2 regions of the Azoarcus sp. CIB genome follow, and region 1 is predicted to be linked to the other one. Evidence: predicted binding sites of a transcription regulator. Region 1 holds the regulator's gene; the other holds the start of a gene.
What was found. Region 1 encodes sigma-54, which starts transcription at its own class of promoters, with help from an activator protein. Its sites were predicted from a motif close to TGGCACGCTTNCTGCTNA; they were not measured.
Positions count from the first base shown of each region.

Region 2: the regulator sigma-54 is predicted to act here: its motif matches at 1,500-1,517, upstream of glnA (type I glutamate--ammonia ligase).

Region 1 covers NZ_CP011072.1:4,747,435-4,750,756, reverse strand. The annotation lists gene hprK (HPr(Ser) kinase/phosphatase) at 1-238, opposite strand, end outside; gene ptsN (PTS IIA-like nitrogen regulatory protein PtsN) at 207-692, opposite strand; gene hpf (ribosome hibernation-promoting factor, HPF/YfiA family) at 829-1,155, opposite strand; gene AzCIB_RS21300 (RNA polymerase factor sigma-54) at 1,185-2,630, opposite strand; gene lptB (LPS export ABC transporter ATP-binding protein) at 2,649-3,322, opposite strand, start outside.
Region 2 covers NZ_CP011072.1:672,388-675,709, forward strand. The annotation lists gene glnA (type I glutamate--ammonia ligase) at 24-1,433, opposite strand; gene AzCIB_RS02865 (cation diffusion facilitator family transporter) at 1,711-2,889, opposite strand; gene AzCIB_RS02870 (rhodanese-like domain-containing protein) at 2,950-3,322, shown strand, end outside.

The DNA of each region.
Region 1 (3,322 bases):
TCTCGGTGAGGTGGTGGGCGACCTTCTCGGCCGCATGGCGCTGCGCCCAGGAGAGTTCGGCGGCGCCCAGGATCTGGATGCGCGTCGGATGGATCAGGTTGAGGTGGCCGACAAGGTCGGCCGGCCAGATGCGTTCTTCGTTGACCGAAATGATCCGGTCGAGCCGGCCGCTGACGTGCGTCAGCTCCAGCTGCTCGCGGTGCAGGTCATACAGCCGCGCGACGCTGGTCTGCCGCATGCGGACCCCAGGAGGCGAACAGCGAATGGATTGCCGCGGTGTCGGGCGCGTTCTGCAACTGGTCGCGGAAGTCGCGGTCGCTGAACATCTGCGCGAGCTCGGACAGCAATTGCAGGTGGGTTTCGTTGGCCTGTTCGGGCACCAGCAGCACGAACAGCATCGTGACGGGGCGGCCGTCGGGAGCGTCGAATTGCACCGGGGCGGACAGGCGCAAGAAGGCGCCGGCGGCTTCCTTCAGGCCCTTGATGCGGCCGTGCGGAATCGCGATGCCCTGGCCCAGCCCGGTCGAGCCGAGGCGCTCGCGCGAAAAAAGGCTGTCGAAGACGACGCTGCGGGCGATGCTCTGGTTGTTTTCGAACAGGAGTCCGGCTTGTTCGAAGACGCGCTTCTTGCTGCTGGCGTCCAGATCGATGACCACGTTCGAGGGGGGCAGGAGTTCGGCGATGAGGCTCATGCGAATCACCACCTGCACGACACGGGCCGTGCCGCTGCCGGTTGGGTGCGGGAGGAGGCTCGGAGTGTGCTGCAGGCGCGGGTTGAAAACGCGCGAATTATAAACACACCCCGGACCCCCGGCGCGAATTAAAGAATCACAGCTCGGTCGGCTGCTGGTGCTTCAGCGTGTCGTGGCCGTGGTCGTAGTTCTTGTCCTTGTACTTGAGGACCTGGCGGTCGAGCTTGTCCGTCATGCTGTCGATCGCGGCGTACATGTCGCCGTCCTCGCTCTCGACGAAGATGTCCTTGCCGCGCACGTGCAGCGTGACTTCCGCCTTCTGCCGCAGCTTCTCCACCGACAGAATCACGCTGACGCTGGTCACGTTGTCGAAGTGGCGGATGACGCGATCAAGCTTGGTGTTGACGTACTCGCGGATCGCGGGGGTGACTTCGACGTGATGTCCGGTGATGGTGAGATTCATGATGTTTCCTCGTATTGTCAGATCGTCTTTCAGATCGCTTTGCGCAGGCTGACCGGCGGGATATTGAGTGACTCGCGGTACTTCGCGATCGTCCTGCGTGCCACCACGATACCCTGCTGGCCCAACAATTCGGCAATTTTCGCGTCGGACAGGGGCTTCTTCCTGTCTTCGGCCTCCACCAGCTGGCGAATCAGCGCTCGAATCGCCGTGGAAGATGCCGCCCCACCGGTGTCGGTGGCAACGTGGCTGCCGAAAAAGTACTTCAGCTCAAACACGCCGCGCGGTGTGGCCATGAATTTCTGCGTCGTGACTCGCGAGACCGTCGACTCGTGCAGCTCAAGCTGGTCCGCGATTTCCCTCAACGTCAGAGGTCGCATCGCCACATCGCCATAATCGAAGAACTGCCGCTGCTGGTCAACGATCGCCTGGGAAACCCGCAGGATAGTGTCGAAACGTTGTTGCACATTCTTGATCAGCCAGCGCGCTTCCTGTAGCTGGCTGGTGAGCGCGCCGCCCGATCCCCGGTTCTGCTGCAGGATGCTGGCGTACAGGGAATTGATGCGCAGCTTGGGCATCGCCTCGGGGTTGAGCGTGACCGTCCAGCGGTTGCGCACTTTGCGCACGACGACGTCGGGCAGGATGTAGCGCGTCTCCTGCACCGAGTGCTGTGAGCCCGGATGCGGGTCGAGGCGGCAGATCAGCGCGTGCGCGGCGCGCAGCGCGTCGTCGTCGCAGCCGGTGGCGCGCTTGATGCGCAGGAAGTTGCGCTCGGCGAGCAGGTCGAGGTGTTCGTCGACGATCTTCAGTGCGAGGTCGCGCGTCGGGCAGGACGGCATCGCCCTGAGCTGCAGGCTCAGGCATTCCTGCGGCGTGCGCGCGCCGATGCCGGCCGGGTCGAGGTTCTGCACGTGGTGCAGCGCGATCGTGAGGTCGTCGAGGTCGTATTCGAGTTCCGGCGGCAGCAGCGGCAGCAGTTCATCGAGCGACTGGTTGAGGTAGCCGTCCTCGTCGAGCGCCTCCATGATGAAGCGCACCAGCGCGCGGTCGCGATCGGAGAGCGGCGACAGGCTCACCTGCTGGTCGAGGTGGTCGCGCAGGCTGGTGCCGGCGGCCTGCAGTTCCTGGAAGTCGGTGTCGTCGTCATCGTTGCGGTTCGACGAGCCGCTGCCCGCGTTCGACCACTCGCCGGCCTCGTCGAAGTTTGCCGGCTCGGCCTCGTTACGCGTCTCCTCGCTCGGTGCGGGGGTGTCGGACTGGCTGCCGGACTCGGTCGTGCCCGGCGAAACCTGTGCGACGCTCGGAGAAAAGTCGCTGCCGTCGCCGTCCTCGCGCTCGAGCATGGGGTTCTCGAGGAGGAAGCGTTCCAGCTCCTGGTTCAGCTCCAGCGTCGACAGCTGCAGCAGTTTGATCGATTGCTGCAGCTGCGGCGTCAGCGTGAGGTGCTGCGAGATCTTGAGCTGGAGTGACGGTTTCATGGGACTACGCTGGCTGGATCAGAGGCGGAAATGCTCGCCGAGATAGACGCGGCGAACCTGTTCGTTGGCGACGATCTCGTCGGGCCGTCCACTCGCGAGCACGCGGCCTTCGCTGATGATGTAGGCGCGGTTGCAGATGCCGAGCGTCTCGCGCACGTTGTGGTCGGTGATCAGTACGCCGATGCCGCGGTCGCGCAGGAAGCGGATGATCTTCTGGATGTCGAGCACCGCGATCGGGTCGACGCCGGCGAAGGGCTCGTCGAGCAGGATCAGGCGCGGGTCGGTCGCCAGCGCGCGGGCGATCTCGCAGCGGCGCCGCTCGCCGCCCGACAGCGACACGGCGGTGTTGTCGCGCAGGTGGGCGATGCCCAGCTCCTCGAGCAGTTCCTCGAGGCGCGCGTCGACGCGTTCGCTGTTCAGGCCCTGCAGCTCCAGCACCGCGCGGATGTTCTCGGCGACGGTGAGCTTGCGGAACACGCTCATTTCCTGCGGCAGGTAGGACAGGCCGAGGCGCGCGCGCGCGTGCACCGGTAGGTGCGTGAGCTCGGCGTCGTCGAGGCGGATGTCGCCGCCGTCGGCGCGCACGAGGCCCACGATCATGTAGAAACAGGTGGTCTTGCCGGCGCCGTTGGGGCCCAGCAGACCGACCACCTCGCCGCTGCCGACTTCGAAGCCGACATCGTGGACGACGG
Region 2 (3,322 bases), 1.2 Mb from region 1:
TCGACCTCAGCGTAATCCGGAGATTACAGGCTGTAGTACATGTCGAATTCCACCGGGTGGGTGGTGATGCGCATGCGGTCGACTTCTTCCATCTTCAGCGCGATGTAGGCGTCGATGAAGTCGTTCGAGAACACGCCGCCACGGGTCAGGAACTCGCGATCCTTGTCGAGGTACTCGAGCGCCTGTTCGAGGCTGGTGCACACGGTCGGGATCAGCGCGTCTTCTTCCGGCGGCAGGTCGTACAGGTTCTTGTCGGCCGGATCGCCAGGATGGATCTTGTTCTGGATGCCGTCCAGGCCGGCCATCATCAGGGCGGCGAAGCACAGGTACGGGTTGGCCAGGGGATCCGGGAAGCGCGCTTCGATGCGGCGGCCCTTCGGGTTGGCGACGTACGGGATGCGGATCGAGGCCGAACGGTTGCGGGCCGAGTAGGCGAGCTTGGTCGGGGCTTCGTAGTGCGGCACGAGGCGCTTGTACGAGTTGGTGCCCGGGTTGGTGATCGCGTTCAGCGCGCGGGCGTGCTTGATGATGCCGCCGATGTAGTACAGCGCGATGTCGGACAGGCCGGCGTAGCCGTTGCCCGCGAACAGGTTCTGGCCGTCTTTCCAGATCGACTGGTGGACGTGCATGCCCGAGCCGTTGTCGCCGACGATCGGCTTCGGCATGAAGGTCGCGGTCTTGCCGTACTGGTGTGCGACGTTGTGCACGATGTACTTGAGGATCTGGGTCCAGTCGGCGCGCTGGGTCAGCGTGCTGAACTTGGTGCCGATCTCGCACTGGCCGGCGTTCGCGACCTCGTGGTGATGCACTTCCACCGGTACTCCGGCGGCTTCGAGCGCGAGCACCATGGCGGCGCGCACGTCGTTAAGGCTGTCGACCGGGGGAACCGGGAAGTAGCCGCCCTTGACGCGCGGACGGTGGCCGGTGTTGCCGCCTTCGAACTTGTCGGCGGTCGACCACGCGGCTTCTTCCGAGATGATCTTGCTGTACACGCCCGACATGTCGACGGACCACTCGACGGAGTCGAAGATGAAGAATTCGGGTTCCGGACCGAAGAAGGCGGTGTCGCCCAGGCCGGTGCTCTTCAGATAGGCCTCGGCGCGCTTGGCGATCGAGCGCGGGTCGCGGTCATAGCCCTTGCCGTCGGACGGTTCGATGACGTCGCAGGTCAGGACGAGGGTGGTCTCGTCGAAGAACGGGTCGATGAAGGCGGTGCGGGCTTCCGGCAGCAGGATCATGTCGGAGGCCTGGATGCCCTTCCAGCCGGCCAGCGAGGAGCCGTCGAAGGGGTGGCCGTGCTCGAAGTGATCTTCCTCGAACGCCGAAACGGGCAGGCCGACGTGGTGTTCCTTGCCACGCGTATCGGTAAAGCGCAGGTCGACGAAGCGGACTTCGTTTTCCTGGATCATCTTCATGACGTCTTGAGCGTTCATATTCACTCCTGATGAGAAGAGGCGAAAGCGGTTGTTGGTAACGGAAAACTTCCGATGGAGCGGAAGTAAGCAGTATCTGTGCCATGCGTAAGTTCGGCTTCGCCGGGCATTGTGCCACAAGGGCGAGTGCGCGTATCGCGGACGCGCGTGAACGAGGTGCGCGGGGCTGTGGCGGAAGCGGCGGAATAAGGGACGGAAAGCACTGCGGGTTCGGGCGAAGCGGTGAGAAGGTCTGCGCGTGCACCGAAAATGTGCGTGCCGTGCTGTGCATGCACCATCAAGGTGCGATCCGGCCCAGGATGGTGATGGCCCGGTAGTGAGGGCGCTCCGCGAGCAGGGCGTCGATGCGCAGGCGCAGCTCGTCGCGGGGGATTTCGTCGAGGTCAGCTGCGCCGAGGATCACCTCGGCCTCGATGCGGTCGCCGAGGTAGTGGATCAGCACGCGCGGCGGCGTCGCGAGCGGCCGGTCGATCAGGGCTTCGAGGGTACGCACGATTTCGGTGCGTTCGGGCAGGGGCGTGAGTCCGGCGCTCTGCAGTAGCGCATCGTTTTCGGCGTCGACATGCACCAATACCTCGCGCACGTCGGGGTGAGCGGTGCGCACGCGTAAGTACACCGTGTCGGAAATCTGGTGCCCTTCGGACACGGTGATGCGCGGGTCGACCTGAATGTGGGCGTCGCACAGCACGCGATCGGCCATGCGGCGGGTGCGCAGGTCGTGCAGGCCGATGACGCCCGGCGTCGCCCGGATGGTGTCGCGGATGCGCGCGACTTCCTGCTCGGACAGGCCGGTGTCGATGAGTTCGCGCACAGCCTTCCAGGCGAGTCGCAGGCCCATGTGAAGGATCAGGAAGCCGACGAGAGCGGCTGCGAGCGGCTCGAGAAAGGGGTAGCCGGCCAGGCTGCCGCCGATGCCGACGGCGACGACCAGCGAGGATGCGGCGTCCGAGCGTGCGTGCCAGGCATTGGCTTCCAGCACGGGGGCTTTCAGGCGCCGGCTTGCGGCGAGGGTGTAGCGGAACAGGACTTCCTTCGCGCCGAGCGTCACCAGGGCCATGCCGAGAGCCACGGGGTGCAGCGGCGGAGCTGCGTCCATGTGCTGCAGGCGCAGGCCCGAGCTCCACAGGAAGCCCGTGCCGACGCCGGCGAGCACGAGCCCCAGCAGCAGCGAGGCGGCGGTCTCGATGCGGCCGTGGCCGTACGGGTGGTCGCGGTCGGCCGGCTCGGCGCCGCGTCGTCCGGCCATCAGTACGAGCAAGTCGGTGAATAGATCGGAGAGCGTGTGCGCGGAATCGGCGACGAGGCTGAACGCGTGTGCGAACAGTCCGACCGCGATCTGGCCGATGGAGAGCACGGTGTTCGTGGCGATCGCCACGAGCGCGACGCGCTGTATGCCGCGGCTGCGTGCCTCGTCGGCGCCGCTTCGGCGCGACTTGCCTGATGTCGAGTGGTCCATGGCGCTAGCGGTATGGGTATACTCAAGTTCCGATCGAGCAATTCTAGCCGGATGGATGCAATGGGAAAGTTGACCGACCTGCTCCGCCTCGCCCAGCAGCGAGCGCAGGAGATGAAGCTCCCGTATGCGGGCGCGCTCACGCCGGCCGAGGCCTACGAGGTGTGGCAGCTCGCGCCCGGTGCGAAGCTTGTCGACGTGCGCACGCGCGCCGAATGGGACTGGGTCGGCCGCGTGCCCGGCGCCGTCGAGATCGAGTGGATGGGTTATCCCGGCAACGTCGCGAATTCGCACTTTCTCGCGCAGTTCGGGCGCGAAGTCGATGCCGAGGCGCTGGTGATGTTCATGTGCCGTTCGGGTGCGCGCTCCGACAAGGCGGCACGGGCCGCCACGGAGGCGGGGTACCAGAGCTGCTACAACGTGCTCGAGGGGTTCG